DNA from 4 places in the Parageobacillus sp. NEAU-HV-2 genome. Region 4 is predicted to be linked to each of the others. Evidence: riboswitches for the same ligand, from Rfam matches in the RefSeq annotation. Region 4 holds a riboswitch; each other region holds the start of a gene.
What was found. Region 4 has a riboswitch for S-adenosylmethionine ahead of mtnW (2,3-diketo-5-methylthiopentyl-1-phosphate enolase). Riboswitches for the same ligand answer to the same signal wherever they lie in the genome.
Positions count from the first base shown of each region.

Region 1: linked by a shared signal. The riboswitch ahead of AC1WMD_RS10530 (O-acetylhomoserine aminocarboxypropyltransferase/cysteine synthase family protein) and the one ahead of mtnW (2,3-diketo-5-methylthiopentyl-1-phosphate enolase) in region 4 are both predicted to bind S-adenosylmethionine.
Region 2: linked by a shared signal. The riboswitch ahead of AC1WMD_RS09175 (Na+/H+ antiporter NhaC family protein) and the one ahead of mtnW (2,3-diketo-5-methylthiopentyl-1-phosphate enolase) in region 4 are both predicted to bind S-adenosylmethionine.
Region 3: linked by a shared signal. The riboswitch ahead of AC1WMD_RS07685 (methionine ABC transporter ATP-binding protein) and the one ahead of mtnW (2,3-diketo-5-methylthiopentyl-1-phosphate enolase) in region 4 are both predicted to bind S-adenosylmethionine.

Region 1 is NZ_JBXUJJ010000005.1:178,724-182,167, forward strand. It holds gene AC1WMD_RS10515 (toprim domain-containing protein) at 1-55, shown strand, start outside; gene AC1WMD_RS10520 (thioredoxin family protein) at 63-410, shown strand; gene AC1WMD_RS10525 (SCP2 sterol-binding domain-containing protein) at 599-946, shown strand; SAM riboswitch class I at 1,174-1,279, shown strand; gene AC1WMD_RS10530 (O-acetylhomoserine aminocarboxypropyltransferase/cysteine synthase family protein) at 1,347-2,657, shown strand; SAM riboswitch class I at 2,775-2,883, shown strand; gene AC1WMD_RS10535 (methionine ABC transporter ATP-binding protein) at 2,980-3,444, shown strand, end outside.
Region 2 is NZ_JBXUJJ010000004.1:177,575-181,018, reverse strand. It holds gene AC1WMD_RS09185 (DUF2705 family protein) at 1-731, shown strand, start outside; gene AC1WMD_RS09180 (TetR/AcrR family transcriptional regulator) at 747-1,403, shown strand; SAM riboswitch class I at 1,571-1,676, shown strand; gene AC1WMD_RS09175 (Na+/H+ antiporter NhaC family protein) at 1,786-3,111, shown strand.
Region 3 is NZ_JBXUJJ010000003.1:270,989-274,432, reverse strand. It holds gene AC1WMD_RS07690 (methionine ABC transporter permease) at 17-682, opposite strand; gene AC1WMD_RS07685 (methionine ABC transporter ATP-binding protein) at 672-1,685, opposite strand; SAM riboswitch class I at 1,832-1,939, opposite strand; gene AC1WMD_RS07680 (bifunctional ADP-dependent NAD(P)H-hydrate dehydratase/NAD(P)H-hydrate epimerase) at 2,140-3,444, shown strand, end outside.
Region 4 is NZ_JBXUJJ010000001.1:308,999-312,442, forward strand. It holds gene AC1WMD_RS01745 (pyridoxal phosphate-dependent aminotransferase) at 90-1,292, shown strand; SAM riboswitch class I at 1,364-1,475, shown strand; gene mtnW (2,3-diketo-5-methylthiopentyl-1-phosphate enolase) at 1,541-2,782, shown strand; gene mtnX (2-hydroxy-3-keto-5-methylthiopentenyl-1-phosphate phosphatase) at 2,779-3,438, shown strand; gene AC1WMD_RS01760 (methylthioribulose 1-phosphate dehydratase) at 3,435-3,444, shown strand, end outside.

The DNA of each region.
Region 1 (3,444 bases), on a different contig from region 4:
AGTATTATTGCGTGCGAATTTTGATGTGCATATGAACTATTTATCGAAAAGGTGAATAGGCAATGAAAAAAATAGAGCCGTTTGAAATTGATGAGGCCATTGGCAACGAAGAGATTGTTTGCCTTTATTTATATACACCGATGTGCGGCACTTGTCAGCTTGCCAAACGAATGCTGGAAGTAGTCGAGGAATTGTTTCCGTTTCTTCCTTTTTACCAGACGGATATTAATTATATGCCAGAGCGAGCGGTTGCATGGAAAATCGAAAGCGTTCCATGCCTTCTTTTATTTCAGGACGGCAATATCGTTAAAAAGTGGTATGCGTTTCATTCTGTTCCTTATTTATATGAAACGATCAAAGAGATGTTACCAAACGATAATCGGTTTTGTACGAACCGAAAGACAGACTAAGGGCGACGATCCCCTCCTCAGCTATCCATGTTGCAAACATCCGTTATTTTGACTGCATTTGACATATTTCTTGGGAAATGATAAGAACTTTGCTTGTTTTCCGGATGATTTGTCGAGATTTTTGTAAAGGATTCTTCTCGCTAGATATGGAAATAAATGAAACAGCAGTAACGGAGGAGGAGGGGAAATTGGATATGCGTGAACTAGTCAAACAGCTTGCCGAACGAATGAAAACATTAAATCATCTATTGCCGATTTTACCGGAGGAAGAATTGTACGTTCGCTTTGAGTCCGAAACGGGAACAGCAGTCGTAGTGATTTCAAAACATCGAATCAGCCCCAAAGTGGAAGTAGACGAACGGCGGGTATTAACGGTGCGCGGGTCAAAAGAGGCATTGGAATCACTATTAAGCGGAAGGATGAAATTACAGCAGCTAATTCGTCTGCAAGAAGTGCATATTTCGGGAAGTTTCCGGCATATGCTATTGCTTGAGTCCTTGCTTCACTTAGCCAAGCCATACCGACGTGTTTGCTAATGATTGGCGATTTGCTTTTAGATGAAAAGGAATTGACAAGTATAATAAACAGCGTTAAAATATTCAGAAAAGATAGATGAATTGGGGACCGATTTTAAGCTGAACCGACAAGAAGCAGAGCACCAACGAGATGGTTGTCCATGAAAGCCAAGCGGAATAAGAGTGAACGTCTACACGAATTTTGCACGCTGTAATTTGCTCATTTTTCGTAATTCTAAAAAAATAGATTCTTATCAAGAGAGGTGGAGGGAACTGGCCCAATGAAACCCGGCAACCGGTTGCGATAACACGGTGCCAAGTCCAGCAGAGCAAAATGGCTCTGGAAGATAAGAAGAGTATATATCCCTCTCTTCTTAAAGGAGAGGGTTTTTATTATAAAAAGGTAAAGGGGAGAAGTATAGTGAGTGGAAAGCAATATCGTTTAGAGACAATAGCCGTTCACGGTGGGGTAAAGCCGGATCCTGCGACCGGCGCGCGAGCAGTTCCGATTTACCAGTCGAATGCCTATTTATTCGCCAATACGGATCATGCCGCCAATCTATTTGCATTGCGGGAAGAAGGATATATTTATACACGCATTCATAACCCGACCGTTACCGCATTGGAAGAAAGAATAGCTCAGCTAGAAGGAGGCGTTGGCAGCCTTGCCTTAGCCAGCGGAATGGCGGCGATTACCCTGGCGATTTTAAACATCGCCGGCGCAGGAGATGAAATCGTATCGGCAGCGACGATATATGGTGGTACATATAATTTGTTCGCTAATACATTGCCGAAATACGGAATTAAAACCCACTTTGTCGATCCGTCTAATCCGGAAAACTTCCGGGCCGCGATTACGCCAAAAACGAAAGCGATTTTTGCGGAAACCATCGGCAATCCTAGCTTGCACGTGTTGGATATCGAGGCGGTTGCGCAAATTGCCCATGAAGCGGGAATTCCACTGATTATCGACAATACGTTTGCCACTCCGTATTTATGCCGGCCGATTGAATATGGTGCCGACATCGTTGTTCATTCTGCTACCAAATGGCTTGTCGGCAATGGAACGACGCTAGGCGGCATTATTGTTGATGGCGGCAATTTTGACTGGAATTCGGAGAAATTCCCAGGGTTTACTACTCCTGATCCAAGCTATCACAATCTTGTCTATGCCGAAGCGCTTGGCAATGCGGCTTACATTGTCAAAGCGCGTGTACAGCTGTTAAGAGATTTAGGTCCGGCGATCAGTCCGTTTAACGCGTTTCAAATTCAGCTTGGAATGGAAACGTTGCATGTCCGTATGAAAGAGCATATTGCTAACACGAGAAAAATTGTCGAGTATTTGGATCGCCATCCTGCAGTCGATTGGGTGCTTTATCCGGAACATGACAGCCATCCAGCAAAAGAGTTGGCGAAAAAATATTTGCCAAATGGAGCCGGTTCGATCGTTGTTTTTGGCTTAAAAGGCGGCAGGGAAGCAGGTGCGAAGCTCATTAACCATGTGAAATTATGGTCGCATGTTGCAAATGTCGGCGATGCGAAAAGCCTTATCATCCACCCAGCAAGCACAACGCATCAACAGCTAAACGAAGAAGAACTAAAATCGTCGGGGGTAACGGAGGATTTAGTCCGTCTGTCCGTCGGGATTGAAAACGTCAATGACTTAATCGAGGATTTAGAGCAGGCCATTGCCGCTGCGACAGGTATTACTTCTATTTCCGTTTCATCATAAAACAAGATTCCCGAAAATATGGACGCAAAATTTTTTATTGACATGGTTCAATATAGGGTGATACAATCACATTTGTGATTAATGGAGAATTTGTAATTGAATAATGCGATTGTTGCGCTCTTATCAAGAGAGGTGGAGGGATGTGCCCAATGAAGCCCGGCAACCGTCAGCACATACGCTGAAATGGTGCCAATTCACACAAAGCATCTGCTTTGGGAGATAAGAGACGGAATGGTAATGATTACCTTTCTGTTCTCTTCGAGCAGAAAGGTTTTCTTTTTGGAACGAGCCGCCTGCTAGATGAAGGAAGGTGAAAATGTGCATGATTACATTGGAAAATGTGACGAAAATATATGAAGCGGCAAACGGATCGGTCACTGCAGTCGATCATGTTTCTTTACAAATTAAAGAAGGGGAAATTTTTGGAATTATCGGATATAGCGGCGCGGGGAAAAGCTCGCTCATCCGTCTTCTTAACGGATTGGAAAAACCAACAAGCGGTAAAGTCATTGTTGCCGGACGGGATATGGCTAATATTAAAGGAAAAGAATTGCGAAAGGCTCGCCAGGAAATCGGGATGATTTTCCAGCATTTTAATTTATTATGGTCAAGAACCGTTCATGAAAATATTGCATTTCCTTTAGAAATTGCTGGTATCCCGAAAGAAACGCGGAAAAAGCGGGTCGATGAGCTAATTCAGCTTGTCGGGCTGCAAGGAAGAGAACATGCTTACCCGTCACAGCTGAGCGGCGGGCAAAAGCAGCGCGTTGGCATCGCGCGTGCGTTA
Region 2 (3,444 bases), on a different contig from region 4:
GGCTTATTTTATTGACGTTAAGTATTTTTCCTCAGTTTGCACAGCAGCAAAAAGAAATGACAAAACTCCTTGAGGCCTATCCGGAATCGATTAAAAAAGCGTTTGGAATGAATGAGCTAAACATGGGAGATTTGATGGGGTTTTACGGGGTAGAAATTTACATGATGACTACCCTTTTGGGAAGCATATACTCAGCAATCCTTGCATCCAATATCCTTGCCAAGGAAGAAAATGAAAAAACGATTGAATTTTTACTGTCAAAGCCGATCACAAGAAGTAAAATCGTAACAGAAAAACTTTTGGCCGTTTTGGTAAATATTTTGATCTTTAACGGGGTGTCGACGATAGCAAGCATCATTGGATTTCAATTTGCAAAAGATCCGGATGTTCCGACAGACACGTTTAGTTTGCTAATCGTCGCAACGATATTGCTTCATTTGACCTTCGGTGCAATTGCGTTTATGTTGTCATCAATCATGAAAAAAACGCGAAACATCCTTTCCATCTCACTTGGGATTGTCCTAGTTGCCTACTTTATGAATGTTTTGTCAGGGGTGTCGGAAGATTTAGAGGTTCTAAAATATTTTAGTCCGTTTAAATATGTGGACGCTGCCTCCATTATTAATAATAACGAGCTTGATCCTCTGTATATCTTTATTATGGCTGCGGTTATTTTGATTAGTATATTCACAGCATATATGGTATATAGAAAGAAAGATATTGCAGTCTAATAAGAGGTGTTAGAATTGTATTCAGCTTTTGAAAAGCAGCCGCAAGAAAAAAAGGACCTGATTATCAAAGTGGCCATCGAGGAATTTGTGAAGAATGGTTATGAAAAAACCTCTACAGATGTTATAACGAGCCGGGCGGGAATTTCCAAGGGGATCCTTTTCCATTATTTTAAGAGCAAGAAAAACTTATACCTTTATTTAGTGAATTATGTGAAGGACCTTCTTACGGAAAAAACAATGAAGGCGTTAAGAGAAATAAAATCTGATGATTTCTTTGAAAGGATCAAAGAAATCGTACTGACGAAACAAAAAGTGACGGCGCTGTATCTCCAAGAAACTCAGTTTATCATGGATGCCTTCACCAATCCTCCTGCTGCAGTAAAGGAGGAAATGGAAGAAATCATTAAAAAACACTACGAAACTTACCAGGGAGATTTTTTGCTGGAGCATGTTTATATTAAAGACCTTATCCAAACGGAAAAACTTAGAGAGGATATTTCCGTGGATACTGTTATCCGCATGACCATGTTAATCGCTGAACAGCTGTCTAATAAGTATTTGGCTCTATACAAAAATAAGCAAATTGATATCATTAATAGTACGGAGTCTATGATCAGGGAGCTGAATGATTATCTTAAGATTGTGAAATATGGAATCTATAAATCAGAATAGAATTTTTGCTTTCCTTTTCCGTGGCGTTTAGCTACGGGATTTTTGTATATTATTTTAAGATTTGTTGAAAATTATTTAAAAGTAAGACATTCTCAAGGTGTATTGCACAACAGATCAATATGTTGTAACCTTTTAGTTGTTTTTACAACGAAATACAACCGTTTATCTTCTTATCGAGAGAGGCGGAGGGACTGGCCCGAAGAAGTCTCGGCAGCGGACTCGGTTTCGAGTGCTGTGCCAAATCCAGCAAGCATTGTGCTTGAAAGATAAGAAGGGTTTCTTATATAGATACGTATAAGACCTCTTCTTATGTTCTGATAAGAAGAGGTCTTTTCTCTATGTGAATAGACCTTTCGAAAAAACATAAAATGAGGTGGAAAGAGTGGAGTTAAAAAAAGGAAATCTATTTGCGTTATTTCCGTTTGTCGTCTTTTTAGTGTTGTTCATTGGTGCAGGAATTGTTACGGGTGATTTTTATAAATTTCCAGTCATTGTGGCGATTTTGATTGCGGCAAGTATTTCGTTGATGATGAATCCGAAAGAGTCTTTAACGAAGAAGGTTGAAGTGTTTACCAAAGGGGCTGGAAATGCCGATGTCATGTTAATGGTCATCATTTTCTTATTAGCAGGGGCATTTTCGGAAGTAACCAAAAAAATGGGGGCTGTTGAATCAACGGTCAACTTAGCCCTTTCCGTTATTCCGCAAAATTTATTAATAGTCGGTTTATTTGTCATTGGATGTTTTATCTCCATTTCGCTAGGAACTTCTATGGGAACGATTGTAGCATTAGCGCCGATTGGAGTTGGAATTAGCGAACAAACGGATATTTCTTTGACATTATCGATGGCAGCTGTCATTGGTGGTGCCATGTTTGGAGATAACTTATCTTTTATCTCGGACACAACGATTGCGGCAGTACGAACACAAAATACGAAAATGAAAGATAAGTTTAAGGTGAACTTTTTCATTGTTTTACCAGCGGCCATTATCACCATCGTTCTTTTCTGGATATTTACTGCTGGAGAGCAAGCGGAAATGACGAATCAATCTTTTAATTGGATAAAAATTTTACCTTACCTTGGTGTATTAGTGACTGCATTAATGGGTGTCAATGTACTAGTTGTGTTAGCAGGCGGCATTTTATTAGCAGGAATCATCGGCCTTCTTGATGGAAGCTACAGTGCAATGGGTCTCATTCAAGCCATCGGTGACGGGGTCGCTGGAATGCAAGAATTGTCGCTGCTTGCGATTTTAATTTCCGGTATGGTGGAAGTCATTAAACATAACGGTGGAATTGATTATTTACTTCAATTAGTAACAAGAAATGTGAAGTCGAAAAAAGGAGCACAATTCGGTATCGCAGGGTTAGTGAGTTTAACAAATCTTTCAACAGCAAACAATACGATTTCCATTTTAATTGCTGGCCCGCTTGCGAAAAACATTGCAGATCAATATGACATTGATCCGCGTAAATCTGCCAGCATATTAGATATTTTTTCATGCTGTTTCCAAGGGCTCATCCCATACGGTGCGCAAATGCTTTTGGCAGCAGGTGTTGCTTCCATTTCACCATTAAGTATTTTGCAGTATTCATTCTATCCAATCTTAATTGGAGTTTGTGGTATGCTTGCGATTGTGCTTGACTATCCAAAATTGAAAACGCCAAAAGAAGTGAAGGCGAACTTTGAAGTGAATAAAGCGGTATAAAGAAAAGGTCTCAGGTGCTGAGGCCTTTTCTTTATGGAGTTTTGTTTTTGCTCTGACCTCGAATACGATTAAACCGAACGGTCGTTTTTTGATAAAGTACAAGAGTTATTCATCCAAAAAGGTTGTAAAGCAGCATCAATGAATAACCTTGTGTGTTAGTAAAGGGAGTATTACTTAAACTAGAAGTACGTCTCTGGATGTAAAGTAGAGGGAGAGCTTTTATAGGCCACTGCACCATACATCTGTTTTTATAATCATGAACGCTTTCAGAAAAAACTAAACCATATAGCAGAGAAATGATGTTCCTTATTCACAATTTTGATTTCGTATGGT
Region 3 (3,444 bases), on a different contig from region 4:
TTATATTTCAACGACCTCACCGCTTATCGACCAAGCGGGCGATGCGGTCGCCGGCAAACTGAATGATTTGGACAAGACAAATTAAAATGGCGATCGTTGTAATCATAACGGTATTGTCGTAGCGGTAATACCCGAAGCGAATGGCAAGGTCGCCGATGCCTCCGCCGCCGACAATTCCAGCCATTGCCGAATATCCAACTAAACTAATCGTTGTGATTGTAATTCCATGCACAATGCCAGGGCGTGCCTCAGGCAGCAGCACATCTTTGATAATCATCCACGGTGTCGCGCCAACGGCAACCGCCGCTTCGATTACCCCTTTTTCGATTTCCCGCAAGGATGTTTCTACAATTCTTGCAAAAAACGGAACGGCAGCGACCGACAAAGATACGGACGCAGCAGTAGGTCCGATCGTTGTTCCGGTAATCAGTTTCGTAAGCGGCAACAGCCCGACGAGCAAGATGACAAACGGTATCGAGCGAATCATATTGACGATAAAGCCAAGGACGGATTTGACCACTGTGTTCTCCAAAAACAGCCCGCGGTCGGTGACGAAGAGGAGAATTCCGAGCGGCAAACCGGCAAGGATCGCGACGAAAAGGGAAATTGCCACCATATAAATCGTCTCTAAAAACGCTTTGTTCAGTTCGGGAATTAAATCAATTAACGCATCAAGCAGCATGTGCAATCACTTCCAATCCGTTCGTTCTTTGCGAAATGTAGTTAATGGCTCGCTCGATTTCTTCCGGTTCGCCGGTCAGCTCCATGACAAAGATTCCGAGCGGCATCTCTTGAATATACTCGATTTTTCCATGCAAAATATTGCCTTTTACTTTAAAGGCTTGTAGCATATCAGAAACGATTGCTTCCTCGGCGGTCTTCCCTTTGAACTGGATTTTGACAATCGTTCCTGTCCGCTTCTGCAGCAGATGATCAGGGAGTTCAAACCGCAATACACTATTGATAAAGGACTTTGTTAATTCTTCTTTCGGATTTGTAAAAATGTCATATACGGTACCTAATTCGATGATTTTCCCGTTTTGCATGACGGCGACGCGGTCGCATATATCTTTGACTACTTCCATTTCATGCGTAATCAGCACAATCGTAATGCCAAGTTCACGGTTGATTTTTTTCAACAGCGTCAAAATCGATTTGGTTGTACTTGGGTCTAACGCCGATGTTGCTTCGTCGCACAAGAGGACGGTCGGGTCGTTGGCAAGTGCCCGAGCGATGCCGACCCGCTGCTTTTGACCGCCGCTTAGCTGAGAAGGGTACGCGTCCCGCTTATCGGAAAGCCCGACCATTTCAAGCAATTCATTGACTCTTTTTTCAATTTCTTCTTTTGGTTTTTTTGCCGCTTTTAAGGCAAATGCGACATTTTCAAATACCGTTTTGGAGCTGACAAGATAAAAGTGTTGAAAAATCATTCCGATTTTTAAGCGGGCCTGCCGCAGCTGTTTGCTGTTCAATGCCGTTAAATCGACACCATCGATGATGATTTGGCCAGATGTCGGGCGTTCTAAAAGATTTAAGCAACGCAGCAACGAGCTTTTGCCGGCACCGCTATAGCCGATGATTCCAAAGATCTCCCCGTCTTGAATGGTTAAGGATACGTTGTCGACGCCGACAACTTGTTTCTTTTTCGTGGAATAGATTTTTGTTACATTTTTTATTTCGATCATCACTTCTTCCCTCCCGATCTATTTGCGGAGTTTTAGTAATTCTGAAAAACTATGTATATAAGAAGTTTTGCTTTTTTGTTTTTCCTAGAGGTGAAAAACAAAAAAGCCCCTTTCATTCAGAAAGAGGCATCGGTATGTCAATACCCGACTTATCTTTCAGAATGAAAGCCATTCTGCAGGAATTGGCACCGTTCCCTAAAAGGGAGGTTGCCGGACGTCATTGGGCCTGTTCCCTCGGTCACTCTTGATAAGCGGTTTGTTGTATGCAATTTTTACATTCATCATAATTCCAAGAAATCCGGTTGTCAATATTGGTTTTTGCGATGATGGGATAAGACAGCGCTTACATCGTTGTTATACCGCGAAAAAATTTTTTCGCAGGTGTTTTCCTCTTTCATGGAGAACAAATTAATGAAATAGGACAAATACATATTTAATAGATGAGGTGAGCATGATGCATATCGTTTCAGCCGCAGAAATGTACGAAATCGACCGCGACACGGTTGAACAAATCGGCATCAGCGCCGATTCTTTGATGGAAAACGCCGGACAAGCGCTGTTTCATGTGTTGTGCGAACGCATTCCTCGTTCGGCGCGTGTGGTAGTGTTAGCGGGAACAGGGAATAACGGCGGTGATGGATTTGTCGTCGCAAGAATGTTGAAAAGCTACGGATATGATGCTGATTTATGGCTTATTCCGCCGAAAGAAAAGATAAAAGGTGCGGCGAAAACGGCGCTTGAGGTGTATGAGCGTTCCGGATATGACTGGAAACCATATGCGGGAAATGAACAAGCGTTTGCCACGTACATTTTACAATACGATGTCATTATTGACGCCTTGCTTGGCATTGGCATGAAAGGGGAGGTGCGGCTGCCGTATAAAAAGATTATTGAGCTTGTCAACCGCTCCCACGCTATTGTCTATGCGATCGATATTCCGAGCGGAACCCAAGCGGATGGGGGAGAGACTGAAACCGCGATTCGTGCCGATGTAACCATCACCATTCAATGTCCGAAACTTGGGGCGTACACGTTCCCGACGGCCGATTATTACGGGGAGCTTCTTGTTGTTGACATTGGCATTCCGCCGCTTGCCGTCAAGCGGAATGCCGCGCCCCGCTTTGTATGGAAAGAGGACGATGTCGTGCGGACGTTGCCAAAACGGAAACGGTCATCCCATAAAGGAACGCATGGAAAGCTGCTTGTTGTTGGCGGTTCTCGTCCGATGACAGGAGCGATTACGTTAACGGCCAAAGCGGCGCTGCGAAGCGGAGCAGGATTATTGACAATGGCGGTGCCGGATGACATTTATTCCGTTGTCGCCAACCGCGTTCCGGAAGCGATGTACTATCCATGTCCGGCACGGGACGGAGTGTTTTCCGGCGCCTTGGATGTATCGGCGCTCGATATCGATGCGATCGCGATTGGCCCGGGGCTTGGCCGTACGGACGAGGTCCGCGATCTTGTTTCCGCCATCGTGCAGCAGCCAGTGCCGCTTGTTATTGATGCCGACGCCCTCTTTTTCTGGAACGAGTACACCGCGCTAATTCGTGAACGAAAAGCGGCAACAGTGGTCACCCCGCATCCCGGGGAAATGGCGCGCATGCTCAATCTATCGATCCGTGACATCGAAGGTGATCGTTTTGGTACTTCGAAGCGGCTTGCAATGGAGTACGGCATCTACGTCGTGTTGAAAGGACCTTATACGATTGTGACAACGCCAGACGGTTCGCAATACGTTAACACAACCGGAAATCCC
Region 4 (3,444 bases):
CACCTCGAAAAAATTTACTTTACATTTTGATTTTTACGATATATGATGTTGCACTAGAATTTCAAGAAATTTTTGAGAAGGTGTTAAGCATGACAAAACAATTTCCGTTATCCGACCTGTTAGAAGGGCTTCCAAAGCAGTTTTTCGCCTCATTAGTCGCGAAAGTAGCCAAAAAAATCGCGGAAGGATACGATGTCATCAATTTAGGGCAAGGAAATCCGGATCAGCCGACACCGCCACATATCGTTGAAGCGATGCAAAAGGCGGTGGCAAACCCGAAATATCACAAATATTCGCCGTTTCAAGGGTATTCTTTTTTGAAACAGGCGGTTGCCGAGTTTTACGAACGGGAATACGGCGTGACCGTTGACCCCGAAAAAGAAGTCGCCATTTTGTTCGGCGGCAAAGCGGGGCTTGTCGAGATTCCGCAATGCCTCGTGAATCCTGGTGATATCGTGCTCGTTCCTGACCCGGGGTATCCTGACTATTGGTCGGGGATTGCGCTGGCGCGTGCAAAAATGGTGATGATGCCATTGCGTGCCGAACATGGGTTTTTGCCTGATTATAGTGACATTCCTCGCCATATTGCAGAAAAAGCTAAACTTATGTTTTTAAATTATCCAAATAATCCAACCGGAGCGACTGCTTCGCAGGAATTTTTCGAGGAAACGGTGTCGTTTGCCGCCAAGCACGGGATTTGCGTCGTCCATGATTTTGCTTACGGTGCGATTGGCTTTGATGGAAAAAAACCGGTTAGCTTCCTTCAGGCAGAAGGGGCAAAAGACATCGGCGTGGAAATTTATACGTTTTCGAAAACGTATAATATGGCGGGCTGGCGCGTCGCATTTGCCGTCGGCAATGAAAGCGTGATTGCGGCGATTAATTTGCTTCAGGACCATTTATACGTCAGCCTGTTTGGCGCGATTCAAGAAGCGGCAGCAACCGCTCTTCTTTCCTCGCAGCGCTGTGTCGAAGAGCTTGTCGCCTTATATGAATCACGGCGCAATACGTTTATGGCGGCATTGCGGCAAATCGGCTGGGATGTCGCGCCACCGAAGGGCTCGTTTTTCGCGTGGCTGCCGGTGCCGCACGGCTGGACGTCGGAACGTTTTTCCGATTATTTGCTTGAAAAAGCGCATGTGGCTGTCGCGCCGGGAATCGGGTTTGGCGAGCATGGGGAAGGCTATGTGCGCGTTGGCTTATTGACGAGCGAAGCCCGTTTACAAGAAGCCGCGGAGCGGATTGGCAAGCTTTGTCTTTTTGAAAACAAAAAAATGATTGACAACGTTTAAAAATGCTGTCATAATTCAAATTAAATTTGCATGCACGAATAGTCCGAAAAGTGAATACAATATTGCAAGCATTCTTATCAAGAGTAGGTGGAGGGACAAGCCCAATGAAGCCCGGCAACCGGCTTGGCGGTGATCGCGAAGCACGGTGCTAATTCTTGCAGCGGAAACGCTGAGAGATAAGAAGAGTGTCAATTTCAATGCCTCTTCTTATGAAGAGGCTTTTTTGATGAAGAGAAAGAGGGATGAACATGAGTCAAGTCATTGCCACATATCTTATTCACGATGAGAAAGATATAAAGAAAAAAGCAGAAGGCATCGCCCTTGGCTTAACGGTTGGCACATGGACCGACCTGCCTCTATTGGAACAAGAGCAACTGCGCAAACATAAAGGGGAAGTCGTCCATATACAAGAGTTGGAAGAAAGCGAACGGGTAAATCAGTATTTTGGCAAACGGCTGAAGCGCGCGATCGTGCAAATCGCTTATCCGACAGTCAACTTCAGCGCTGACATTCCGGCGCTTTTGGCAACGGTGTTCGGCAAGCTGTCTTTAGACGGAGAAGTAAAATTGCTAGATGTAACGCTCCCTGACGCTTGGAAAAAACAGTTTCCGGGTCCGCGCTTCGGCATCGATGGGATTCGCCAAAAAGTCAATGTATATGACCGTCCGCTTCTCATGAGCATTTTTAAAGGCATTATCGGCCGCGATTTAGCATATTTAACCGAACAGCTGAAGCAGCAGGCGTTTGGCGGGGTCGATCTTGTCAAGGATGATGAAATTTTATTTGACAGCGATGTGCTGCCGTTTGAAAAACGGATTGCGGATGGGAAAGCGGTGCTCAACGAAGTGTTCGAACAGACGGGAAAACGAACGTTATATGCCGTCAATTTAACCGGCAAAATGTTCGAATTGAAAGAAAAAGCAAAACGCGCGGTGGAGCTGGGCGCGGATGTATTGCTGTTTAACGTTTTTGTATACGGGTTGGATGTATTGCAAGGATTACGCGAGGATGAAGAGATTGCCATTCCGATTATGGCTCATCCGGCATTCAGCGGCGCGCTTACCCCGTCGGAATTTTACGGTGTTAAAGCGTCCTTGCTGCTTGGCAAGCTGCTTCGTCTTGCCGGGGCCGACTTTGTCTTGTTCCCATCGCCGTACGGAAGCGTCGCGATCGACAAAGAAGAAGCGCTTGGCATCGCCAAAGAATTAACGGATGAGAAGGAGCCGTTAAAACAGGCGTTTCCGGTGCCGTCAGCGGGCATTCACCCAGGGCTGGTGCCGCTTCTGTTCCGCGATTTCGGCGTAAACAGCGTCGTCAACGCCGGCGGCGGCATTCACGGCCATCCAGACGGAGCGGCAGGGGGCGGCAAAGCGTTCCGCGCTGCCATCGATGCTGTGCTTGCCGGCAAATCTTTACATGAAGCGGCCCGTGACAATGAGGCGTTGCAAAAAGCGCTCGACCTGTGGGGCGCAGTAGAGGTGACATCATGACCAAACGAGTGATCTTTTGCGATTTTGACGGAACGATTACGGACAATGACAACATTATCGCGATTATGAAGCAGTTTGCGCCGCCCGAGTGGGAAGCGTTAAAAGATGATATATTGGCGCAGCGCATCTCCGTGCAGGAAGGGGTGGGGAAAATGTTTTCCCTGCTTCCATCGAGCCGGAAGGAGGAAATTACGGATTTCATTTTGCAAACCGCCCGCCTTCGCGACGGGTTTCGCGAATTTGTCGCATTTACAAAGGAGCACGACATTCCGCTTTATGTCGTCAGCGGTGGCATCGACTTTTTTGTCTATCCGCTGTTAGAAGGACTGGTCGAAAAAGAGCGCATTTTTTGCAACAGTGCTGATTTCAGCGGCGAGACGATCCGCATCACATGGCCGCATGCGTGCGATGGCCAGTGCCAAAACGGCTGTGGCTGCTGCAAGCCATCCTTGTTGAGAAAACTGGCCGTGCCGGATGCATTTCATATCGTGATCGGCGATTCGATCACTGATTTAGAAGTAGCGAAACGGGCTGACCACGTCCTCGCCCGCGACTTCCTGCTAGACAAGTGTCAGGAGCTCGATCTTCCGCACACGCCGTTTACAACGTTTTTCGATGTCATTCATTTTTTGCAGACGATGGAGGTAAACGTATGAGCATCG